DNA from 2 places in the Undibacterium sp. Dicai25W genome. Region 2 is predicted to be linked to the other one. Evidence: predicted binding sites of a transcription regulator. Region 2 holds the regulator's gene; the other holds the start of a gene.

Region 1 (6,073 bases), 230 kb from region 2:
ACGTTGGCATCAATCGCCATACCCAGAGCCAAAGCAATCGCGGCAATACCAGGCAATGTCAGTGTTGCTTGCAACAGGGACAAAGTAGCGACCAGCAATAACAAGTTGACCGACAATGCCAGAACACTGAATGCGCCGAACAACATGTAATACACGACCATGAAGATGGAGATTGCAGCGAAACCATACAAAGTTGAATTGCGGCCTTGCTTGATGTTTTCCACACCCAATTGAGGTCCGATGGTACGCTCTTCGATGATTTCCATTGGTGCGGCCAACGAGCCTGCACGCAACAACAAGGCCAGATCAGCCGAGGCTGAAGCTGTACCCATACCAGTAATAATAAAACGTGAACCGAGCTCCGCATTGATGGTTGGGGCGATTAACACTTCGCCTTTACCTTTTTCAAACAACACGATCGCCATACGTTTGCCGATGCGATTGCGGGTAGCTTCGCGCATTTTGCGGCCACCATCGCCGTTCATATCTACCGACACGGCTGGTTGTTGACGTTCATCGAAGCTCGCAGAAGCGCCAGTAATGTAATCACCAGTCGCTACTGGGTCTTTGTTCAAAATCAACCATTCGCCACGGTTAGATTTGAATAATTCAGCGCCAAAAGGCACTGGCGTGTTGGTATCCACTGGACCAATCACACTATCGTCCAACAAACGCACTTCCAACGTTGCAGTACGACCAATAATTTCTTTGGCGCGAGCAACATCCTGAACACCAGGCAATTGCACAACGATACGATCTGGACCTTGTTGCTGAATAATCGGCTCTGCGACGCCCAATTCGTTAACACGCTTAGACAAGGCAGAAATATTTTGTTTCACACCTTCAGTAACAACAGCTTTCAGTGCCTCTGGTTTCAAGCTCGCTTGCAGATTAAATTCAGTCGCATCAGTGCCCACAACGTCAACAAAATTCACATCCGTTAATTGCGTTACCAAAGCGGCCTTTGCTGCCGTACGTGTTTCAGCGTCACGGAATTTAATCCCGATCACATCACCTTCGCGGCTAATGCCAGCATGATGGATTTCTTTATCACGCAAAATCGCGCGGACACTCGATTGCAAGCCTTGTATACGTTTGTTCAACACGGCTTTAGTATCAACTTGCATCAAGAAATGCACACCGCCGCGCAAATCCAGACCCAGATACATAGGTAAAGCGTTCAGGCTTTGCATCCACTTTGGTGTATTCGACAGCAGATTGAAAGCAACCGTATAAGTAGGATCGGTCGGGTCTGTATTCAGGGCCTTTTCAATCACGTCCTTGGCTTTAAACTGGGTATCAGTATCCGCGAAACGCGCGCGCACTGTTCCTTGTAAACCATTGAAATCATAAAAAATGCCGTTGTCTTTGAGACCAGCCTGTTGCAAGGCCTGTTCAACACGGTCTGACAAACTGTTATCAATTTTAACTGTCGATTTCGCGCTACTGATTTGTACGGCCGGTGATTCGCCGAAAAAATTCGGGGCCGTGTATAAACCGCCAAAAACCAGCGCGATCAAAATCAACAGATACTTCCAGAGTGGGTAGCGATTCATAATAAAAAAAGAAGTGGAAGCTAAAAAGCACAACGCAGTCCAAGACTTAATGGACTGCGTTGCCGGTGTTTGCTAATTAAATCGCTTTGATGGTGCCTTTAGGCAACAACATCGTCACAGCAATTTTTTGCACGACGATTTCAGTGCCTTCAGACACTTCCAAGGTCACGTAGGCTTCAGTCACTTTGACTACTTTGCCCAGAATGCCGCCAGAAGTGATGACTTCATCATTCTTCGCCAACGCATCCATCATGGCTTTTTGTTCTTTCTGACGTTTCATTTGTGGGCGTAACATCAAGAAGTACAACACCACAAACATCAACACCAATGGCAAGAAACTCATCAAGCCACCATCGCCACCAAATACACCACCAGCACCTGCGGACTGCGCGTAAGCGTTAGAAATAAACACGTTAAGACTCCATTCGTTATAAGAGACAGCAGCCCATCAAAACAAGCCGCTTTCGTTGCAATTACCCATATATCGTGACAGATGGGTAATTTTCAATTGGCAAAGCGCCACATTCTAGCATTGGCACGCAAAAATACCGCTTTTTCGTGCGCTTTACTGTGTTTTGCTAGCAAAACTTCATCATCTCATTCATTTTTTTGATGATTTTTGGCGTTGCCATAGCAAAACCGTACCAGATTTGCAGTCAATTTCAGGCAACGTTCATTGTTTCTAGCGCCAACTCAGCCGTGTTCAATGCACCTTCGACAAACCCCTGATAATCAGAATACGCTTCACCAACAATATGAATGTTTTTAGCCCCAGATCCAAAATCAAAGGCTTTAAATACGTCCATCACCTTCCATGAACGTACGCCTGGCTGCCAACCGTGATTGGCAGCGCCATACGGTGCACGTGCCCAATCGCGGATGCCATAGGTAATCACAGAGTTTTTAATAAACGCCGCGGTTTCTTCCAGACTCTTTTCTTCAAACATGTGCCGTGCTTGCTCTGTCAGGCTCAAACCAGAACGATTAATATCAATCAAGCGTTTCACATCGCGAGCGACAAACAAAGAGAAGGCTTCTACGATTTTGGCATTTTGATCAATTTCTGCGCGATCGTGCTTATCGCCCTCAACCACGTAATGCTTCCAGAACTCGGTCGAAGGACGATCCATGTATAACAAAACCATGCCGTGCCCGTCTTTGTCTTTATTCTCTGGGCGGCGGAAATAATGAATCTCTCGGGTTGGCAAGCAGCTCGCATACTGCTGCGGCTTTTGCGAATAATCCCACCACGGCGCATCGGTGACGAAGAACAACTTCAGCATCGGGAAGCCATTCACGGAATCGAGCTGGCTCGCCACGTGCTCTGGCAAGGAAGATGCCAATTTAACCAATGGCAAGCGCGGCAACGCCAAAATCAGGCGGTCAGTTTGTAACTGGATCACGCCATTTTTGGTATTGATTTCCAGCTCCAGACGCGGCTGCCCCATCGCCACTTGTTTGAAGCTTTTCAAGGTATGGCCACCAGCCAGTGTGACATTACTTGATGCGCGCAATTTGACCATGATGCTATCGGTCAACTTGGCACTGCCCCCATCAATCGTTGCCAGTTCCTGACCTATCGTTTTCAAGGCACGCAACCACCAGATGATCCATTCAATTGCATTCAGATTTTCTGGCAGCATGTGATAAAAGGTGCCGGTATCACGCAATTTGGTCAGCGCCAGATGCGACAACACGCCTTGTGCCGACATCGCGTTCCAGAAACCCATACTCCATAAAGGCTGGCCATTCAACTGCGCGTGTTTGCGCATACGCTGGTAATCCGCTTCCGTTTGCTTATCGATCCAGGCCTGATCATCGGGTGATTGCCCCATGATTAACATGATGCCGCGTTTAAGCAATTGCAATGAATTGAGTCCTAGTTCTTCATCCGGCAAATCATAGGTTGGAGCATTGACCTCTTCCCCTACCGGGCCACTAAAATCAATCAGCTTCACGCCCAGATCACGGCATAAACCAGCAAAGCGTGGTTGCAGCGTCGGTTCAAAGCGCATTGGGCCCCATTCAGCGGTAAAGCCATCCAGGTCTTCGGTCTCGATGCGACCACCCCAACGATCCGCAGAGCCTTCCAACACCACCACTTGCTGACCGGACTCAGCGAGCCGCCAGGCGCAATACAAACCGGCAATACCGCCACCCGCGATCACCACAGGATGAAAATTCATGTTGTCTCCTTTTTATTTTTAGGTCTATGCGGCGAGCGTTGATCTCAGCCACAGAGCTATCAGCAATGCAGAAAATCTGTCAGACGCGATTTTACCCTCGGAGAGCGGCAAAAAGCCGTGAATCACCGACTATATTTGAAAAACTCATATCGTTATGACAAACGTAAAAAAGGGCCGCAGCGCGACCCTTTTTGGACTGCATCAATTCAATTTGATGCTTTGAATCTTCAGGTAAATTTATATACCCCGACCACGATCAGCATGGAATTGCTGCACAAATTCCGGGAAACGCTCATCGTCCAGCGCTTTACGAATGTTTTTCATCAAATCCAGGTAGTAATGCAAATTGTGTATCGTGTTCAAACGCGCACCCAGGATTTCGCCAGTACGGTGTAAATGATGCAAATACGCACGTGAAAAATTTTTGCAGGTGTAGCATTCGCAAGTCGCATCCAAAGGTTCTTTATCTTCTTTGTAACGCGCATTTTTGATTTTCACATCGCCAAAACGAGTAAAGATCCAACCATTACGCGCATTGCGAGTTGGCATCACGCAATCGAACATGTCGATACCATTCGCCACGCCTGCGACCAGATCTTCTGGTGTACCAACGCCCATCAGGTAATGCGGCTTGTTTTCTGGCAATTTAGGGCCGGTATGCGCCAGAATGCGCATCATGTCTTCTTTTGGCTCACCCACCGACAAACCGCCAATGGCAATCCCATGGAAGCCTAATTCATTCAAACCCGCTAGCGATTCATCGCGCAGGTTTTCAAACATGCCACCTTGCACGATACCGAACAAGGCATTCGGATTTTCATTCGCATTAAATTCATCAATCGAACGCTTGGCCCAACGCAAAGACATGCGCATGGATTTGCCCGCTTCTTCTGTCGTCGCCGGACGGCCATCGATTTCATACGGTGTGCATTCGTCAAACTGCATGACGATGTCAGAATTCAAAGCGCGTTGAATTTGCATCGAAATTTCTGGCGACAAAAACAAACGTTCGCCACTGATCGGTGAAGAAAATTTCACGCCTTCTTCGGTAATCTTGCGCATGGCTCCCAGCGAAAATACCTGAAATCCACCCGAATCCGTGAGAATAGGCTTATCCCAGCCCATGAAATCATGCAGGCCGCCGAATTTGTTGAGCACACTCAGACCAGGACGCAACCATAGATGGAAGGTATTGCCGAGAATAATATGCGCATCAATCTCTTTTAATTCCAAGGGTGACATCGCTTTGACCGAGCCATACGTACCCACTGGCATAAAAATCGGCGTTTCGATTTCACCATGATTGACTTTGACGCGACCACGACGAGCTGCGGTGGTTTTGTCTTTTTTAATCAGTGTAAATTCCAGCATATTCTTTCCTTGTGCCCTACTATGTCGTGGGCACGCTAAATGATTCGTTTTTTCTAATCCGACTTATTCGTTCGCTGCAGCTTGATCACCTGAGGTGTTGTTCAGTAACATTGCGTCGCCATAACTGAAGAAACGGTATTGTTGTGCAATTGCATGAGCATAAGCAGCCTTGATGCTATCGTAACCTGCAAACGCCGATACCAGCATCATCAACGTTGATTTTGGTAAGTGGAAATTCGTGATTAAACGATCCACAGTTTTAAATACATAACCTGGTGTAATAAACAATTGGGTGTCATCACTACCGGCTTCTAACTGACCCGATTGCGATGCTGACTCCAGCGCCCGCATACTGGTTGTACCAACCGCAACGACCTTCCCACCGCGGGCCTTGGCGGCGCGAACAGCATCCACAGTTTCTTGCGGCACTGTGTACCACTCGCTGTGCATGACGTGTTCGTTCAGGTTTTCTACACGCACGGGCTGAAAAGTACCAGCACCGACGTGCAAAGTCACATAAGCAAGCTGCACACCTTTAGCCTGACAAGCTTGCAACAAGTTTTGATCAAAGTGCAAACCAGCGGTTGGCGCTGCGACAGCACCCGGTACGCGGTTATACACGGTTTGATAACGCTGCTCGTCAAACTCGTCAGCATCATGCTCGATATACGGTGGCAACGGCAGACGTCCGTACTGTTCTAGCAAATCGAAAATATCCGACGGGAAAAACAGCGTAAAAAACTCACCTTCACGCTCACCTACGACAACATCAAACGCATCTGCCAGACGAATTTTACTACCCGGCAAAGGCGCTTTGGAGGCACGCATCTGAACCAGAACACTGCGATTTTCTTCTGTATTGGACAAAACACGTTCGACCAACATCTGTACTTTGCCGCCGGATTCTTTCACACCAAAAAATCGTGCTTTGAGAACCCGCGTATCATTAAACACCAGGAC
Region 2 (6,073 bases):
ACGATATTGTGCACTTGTATGACAAAGTCAGTGTGGAACGTCCGGAGGGACTTAATTCAAATTTTATGCGACTGGAAACTAATTACCTGATGTTGATACCAGATAACGATCTGGTGACATCGGATCACCCAGTCACCCTATTTACCAATGGTATGGAAGCTCACGCGATAGGCATGATAGCCAATAACTCGACTCAGCAATTGGAGTTATTAAGCAAAGTACATGCACGTTTAAAAAAACGTGGTAGCTGAAACCACAACATATCAGACAAAATTTAGAAAGAAAAAAATGCGCCTGCCTCTCTTTTGCTCTCATCAAATAATGAGTTCAATCTTACTGCTCGGCATGACGACAACGTTTTTATTGCCGGCTTATGCGGAAAAAGCCGACAGCCAAAAAGAAATGGTCATCGAAGCCGAACACCTGGTGAGTGATGGTAAAACTAACATTACCACTGCAACTGGTGACGTTGTTATTACCAAGGGCACGTTAATTGTGAAATCCGAACGCGCAGTCGCAACTAAAACCCCTGAAGATTTTCAACACGTTAATCTGTATAGTAAATCAGGTGGAAAAGTCAGATTCCGTCAGAAACGTGATGGTGGCCCGGATCTCTGGGTTGAAGGTGAGGCAGATCGTGCGGAATACGACGAAAAAACAGAGTTCGTCAAATTCATCTCTAAAGCAAAAGTGCGTTACCTAGACGGCAAAAAGGTTACAGATGAACAAGAGGGCGAATTTCTTTCTTACGACAGCAAAAACGATGTCTTCGTTGGCACCAACACAAGTAATGGCTCGGTAGTTTCTGGCGGTGGCAGAATCAAACTGACGATACAACCAAAAATTAATAAACAGACAAATTAAGATGCCAGCCAACACTTCAGAAAAAAATAGCATTCTGGTCGTCAAAGGTTTGCAAAAGCGCTATGGCGCACGACAAGTTGTCAGAGATGTTTCTTTATCGGTAAAAAGTGGCGAGGTGGTTGGTTTGCTCGGTCCCAATGGTGCCGGTAAAACGACTTCGTTTTACATGATCGTTGGCTTGGTGCCATCAGATGGCGGACAAATCAGTATCGATGGCGTGGCTATTTCAGGTTTACCTATACATCAACGCGCGGTCTTAGGTTTATCCTATTTACCGCAAGAAGCATCGGTATTCAGAAAGCTGACGGTGGAAGAAAATATTCGTGCTGTTTTGGAATTGCAGAAAGATAAAAATAAAAAATATCTTTCAAAGCAGAAAATTGATCGGCGTCTGGATGCTTTGCTGGTGGATTTACAAATTGAAAAAATTCGCGAAAGCCAGGCGCTGTCATTATCTGGTGGTGAACGACGACGCGTCGAAATCGCCCGCGCATTGGCAACTAATCCCCGCTTCGTATTACTAGACGAACCATTCGCTGGTGTTGATCCCATTGCCGTGATTGAGATACAACGTATCGTACGATTCCTGAAAGAGCGTGGCATAGGGGTATTGATTACCGATCACAACGTTCGCGAGACATTAGGTATTTGTGACCACGCCTACATCATCAATCAGGGTGCGGTATTGGCCAGCGGTAAGCCTGATGACATCATTGAGAACGAATCAGTGCGTCGGGTTTATCTGGGAGAGCATTTCCGCATGTGACGGAAAGCATCATGAAACAAAGCCTGCAACTACGTACTTCCCAACATCTGGCATTAACGCCGCAATTGCAACAGTCGATCAGATTATTGCAATTGTCGACGCTGGAGTTGCATCAGGAATTAGAGACACTACTCATAGAAAATCCCTTGCTGGAACGCGTAGACGATCCTATGGACAATGCTCTACGTCTACTCGCAGATGGTGCTATCAATACATCAAGTAACACACCTGATGCCGGCATGGAAACTTCTAGCGCCAGAGAAAATACCAATAGCGCTGAAGAAACACCATCAGACAGCGAAATTGTACCCAATGACAGTGTCAGCGCCAACGAAGAAGAATGGAGCTTCAACGACGCGCCAGCAGGTCAGCACAGCGCTGAAGATGATGATGGTTACCGGCAACTAGAAGCCGCTCATATCTGCCTCCGAGAGCACTTGCTGGAGCAAATGCGTCTGAGCCTGCGCGAACCACGCGACCTGGCATTAGTAGAACTGATTATCGATGCAATTGACGATAATGGTTACCTTTCAGAGACACTGGATGAAATACATTCCAGCTTACCGATAGAACTCAGTGTAGAGCCAGAAGAATTATCATTCGCGTTATCGATGGTACAAAGCTTTGATCCGTCAGGGGTCGGTGCCAGAAGTGCTGCCGAATGTCTTGCAATACAGATAAAACGTTTACCCCAAATCCCTTTTGTCACACGACGTCTGGCATTAGCTATTGTTGAAAAACAATTAAATTTATTTGCACAAAGAGATTTCACGAAATTAAAAAAAATCTTTGATTGCGATGACGAGGATTTGCGCGAAGCACAAATTGTCATACGCGCATGTCACCCTAGACCAGGGTATGCATTTGCCAAGAGCAGTTCTGACTATGTTGTGCCCGACGTTATCGTTAAAAAAACTGTGCATGGCTGGCAAGTTTCGCTCAATCAAGATGTGATGCCCAAGCTGCGCGTCAGCAGTATGTACGCCAATCTGATGCGGCAACATCGAGGAGAGAACGGACTTGGTGCGCAACTACAAGAAGCACGCTGGCTCATCAAAAATATGCGGCAGCGCTTTGAGACAATTTTGCGCGTTGCACAAGCGATAGTAGAAAGACAGCGTAACTTTTTCACGCATGGCGCGGTCGCAATGCGCCCCCTTGTTTTGCGCGAAATAGCTGATACACTAGGATTACACGAGAGTACTATTTCCCGTGTTACGACCCAAAAATACATGTTGACCCCACATGGCATGTTTGAGTTAAAGTATTTTTTCGGCAGCCATGTCGCGACGGAAACCGGGGGGGAAGCATCGTCCACCGCGATACGAGCACTTATCAAGCAGTTAATAGGAGCAGAAGACCAGAAAAGCCCACTCTCTGACAGTAAAATCGCAGAAATGCTGGGTGAACAGGGTATGGTAATTGCCCGACGTACAGTCGCCAAATACCGCGAAGCTCTGAAAATTCCACCCGTCAGTATGCGTAAATGTTTGTAACAAAGTCCTTGTAATTCCGGTTTAAATTGCTATATATGATTTAGCTCAAGACACTTCCGATGAAATGAGCGCATCGTAATAGCAAGCAACATTACCATAGGAGCACAGTATGAATCTCACCATCAGTGGACATCACGTCGAAGTAACTCCTGCAATCCGCGAATACGTACACACCAAGCTGGAAAGAGTCCGGCGACACTTCGATCAAGTCATTGATATTGCCGTCATCCTGACGGTTGACAAGCTCCGCGAGAAAGACAAACGCCACAAGGCGGATATCAATCTGCACATCAGCGGTAAAGATATCCATGTAGAAAGTCTGGCGCATGATTTGTATGCAGCCATTGATGCACTGGTAGACAAACTGGATCGTCAAGTGATCAAACACAAAGACAAGATTCAAGAACATCACCACGATGCAATTAAACACATGCCAGATCCGGCATCGGCATAATCGCCAACCCCTGCTCATTCAGGGTCACTAAAACAAGGACGCTATCTGGCGTCCTTTTTTATTGCTATCCCACACATCACTCAATCCGTACTAAAGACCGTGACGGCAAGCGCGCAGCAGCATAAAATACCAGTTTTACCACGATCAATTTATTGGTATCCCTATGAGCGAATACGTTGTCACTTCTGTCAAAAATCAAATCGGCTTCATTACATTAGATCGCCCCAAAGCACTCAATTCCCTATCATTGGACATGGTAAGAAGTATCACGACTGCCTTATTGAAATGGCGTGATAATAACGATATCCGTGCAGTGTTTATTCATAGCAGCAGCGAAAAAGCCTTGTGTGCTGGTGGTGACATTCGCTTTTTTTATGATGTCGGAACATCCACTCCGACAGGCGACAGCGCATTGCTGGAAGATTTTTTTACCGAAGAATACGCATTAAACCATTTAATTCATTTCTATCCAAAACCGTATATTGCGCTGATGAACGGCGTGGTGATGGGCGGCGGCATGGGGATTGCACAAGCGGGTCCTGACAGTTGCTTACGCATCGTGACTGAGCGTACCAAGATGGCAATGCCAGAAGTGAATATTGGCTTATTTCCAGACGTTGGCGGTGGTTATTTCCTGTCACGTACGCCAGGACAAATCGGTACTTATCTGGGTTTAACTGGCGAAATTATCGGTGCTGCTGATGCGCTATATGCTGGTTTGGCAGATGTATTTATTCCAACCAGCGAAATTTCTGGCTTAATGGAATTATTGAGCAATAGCGATACATCCGATTTGCGCAAAGCAATTCACGATTTCGCCCGCCCTTACGCGACACAAGCTGAACCAGCGCAAAGCAAACTGGCAGTGCAACGCACTGAAATTGACGCGCTATTTTCTGGCAATAGCTTGATAAATATTGCTGAGGCACTCAAAAAGAATAACAGTGTATTTGCCCAAAGCACACTGGCCACCATGGAAAAGCGCTCACCGTTACTGATGTGTGTGACTCTCGAACAACTTCGCCGCAGCGCCAGCATGTCCGTGTCTGATTGCCTGCGCATGGAGAGAAATATGGTCCGGCATTGCTTTAAACACGGCGAAGTACTCGAAGGGGTACGTGCCTTGGTAGTTGACAAAGACAATCAACCCAAATGGTCACCAGCGCACTTGTCTGAGGTCAGTGAAGACATGGTGGCAGGTTTTTTCAACGAAGTATGGCCAGCATATGCCCATCCTCTGCGCTCTTTGAATGGATAATTGACTCATGTAGGGCGGATGCAACCCACCCTACATTTTGCACTGCTCTAAACTTAATGCTGCGAATTACCACCAAGGTACGCAGCCTTGACCGCAGGATCATTTTGCAGACTAGCGGCCGGACCATGCACAGAAATTTTGCCATTTTCTAAGACATAGCCATAATCTGCGACGGCTAACGCCGCAGCCGCAAATTGCTCAACCAACAGCATTGTCATGCCCTCATGCTTCAGACGTTGGATGATACGGAACACTTCATCCACCAAGATCGGCGCCAGCCCCATCGACGGCTCATCCAGCAAAATAACTTCCGGATTTAACATCACGGCACGCGCCATCGCCAGCATTTGTTGCTCACCGCCAGATAAGGTGCCAGCCAGTTGATCACGACGTTCGCGTAAGCGTGGGAACAGCTCCATCGCCTTTTGCAGATCGGTATCAATATCGCCGCGGTTACGCGAGCCGGTAAAGCGTGGGAAAGCGCCTAACAGCAAATTGTCTTTCACCGTCATCGTCGCAAACACGCGCCGACCTTCAGGTGAGTGAGCTAATCCAGCACGCGCAATTTTATGTGAATCAAGTCCGGTGATATCATTACCAGCTAGACTCACTGTGCCCTCCTTCGGTTTCAACATGCCAGAAATTGCTCGCATGGTCGTTGTTTTACCAGCGCCATTTGAACCGATCAACGTTACCACTTTTCCTTTTGGGACTTCCAAAGAAATACCATGCAATACCTGCACCTTACCGTACGCAGCGTGTAAATTTGAAATCGTTAACATAGGTTCTCCTTACACCGCTGCCACGGGATGTGCCGCGCCGCTCAGTTCTTCACTCACACTACCGCCCAGGTACGCTTCAATGACCTTGGGATCCGCTTGTACATCAGCTGGCTTACCTTCACAAATCTTCTGACCAAAATCAAGTACGGTAACGACATCGCATAAGGACATCACAACATCCATATGATGTTCGATCAGAATAATCGTGATCCCATGCTCACGGATTTTACGAATAATAGCGATGAGCTCTTTGATATCGGGTGCAGTCAAACCGGCAGCAGGCTCATCCAGCAACAACAATTGTGGATTCAAACCAAGAGCACGACCGATTTCTAACAAACGCTGTTTGCCATATGGCAGGTTGCGCGCCTCTTCATTCGCCAGATCGGATAAGCCTACAAAGTGCAAAATACTGGCTGCACGTTCACGCGCAGCACGCTCTTCACGCAAGTA

Evidence for each region. The regulator sigma-54, encoded in region 2, starts transcription at its own class of promoters, with help from an activator protein. The targets are predictions, from matches to a motif close to TGGCANGNAANCTGCTTT.
Region 1: the regulator sigma-54 is predicted to act here: its motif matches at 3,807-3,824, upstream of ACO0KY_RS02770 (flavin monoamine oxidase family protein).

What each region holds. Positions count from the first base shown of each region.
Region 1 covers NZ_JBMPOQ010000001.1:585,686-591,758, reverse strand. Annotated here, with positions in the region: gene secD (protein translocase subunit SecD) at 1-1,556, opposite strand, end outside; gene yajC (preprotein translocase subunit YajC) at 1,633-1,968, opposite strand; gene ACO0KY_RS02770 (flavin monoamine oxidase family protein) at 2,219-3,742, opposite strand; gene tgt (tRNA guanosine(34) transglycosylase Tgt) at 3,980-5,113, opposite strand; gene queA (tRNA preQ1(34) S-adenosylmethionine ribosyltransferase-isomerase QueA) at 5,177-6,073, opposite strand, start outside.
Region 2 covers NZ_JBMPOQ010000001.1:353,165-359,237, reverse strand. Annotated here, with positions in the region: gene lptC (LPS export ABC transporter periplasmic protein LptC) at 1-251, shown strand, start outside; gene lptA (lipopolysaccharide transport periplasmic protein LptA) at 241-864, shown strand; gene lptB (LPS export ABC transporter ATP-binding protein) at 866-1,630, shown strand; gene ACO0KY_RS01775 (RNA polymerase factor sigma-54) at 1,642-3,126, shown strand; gene hpf (ribosome hibernation-promoting factor, HPF/YfiA family) at 3,236-3,580, shown strand; gene ACO0KY_RS01765 (enoyl-CoA hydratase/isomerase family protein) at 3,744-4,838, shown strand; gene ACO0KY_RS01760 (ABC transporter ATP-binding protein) at 4,892-5,620, opposite strand; gene ACO0KY_RS01755 (ABC transporter permease subunit) at 5,630-6,073, opposite strand, start outside.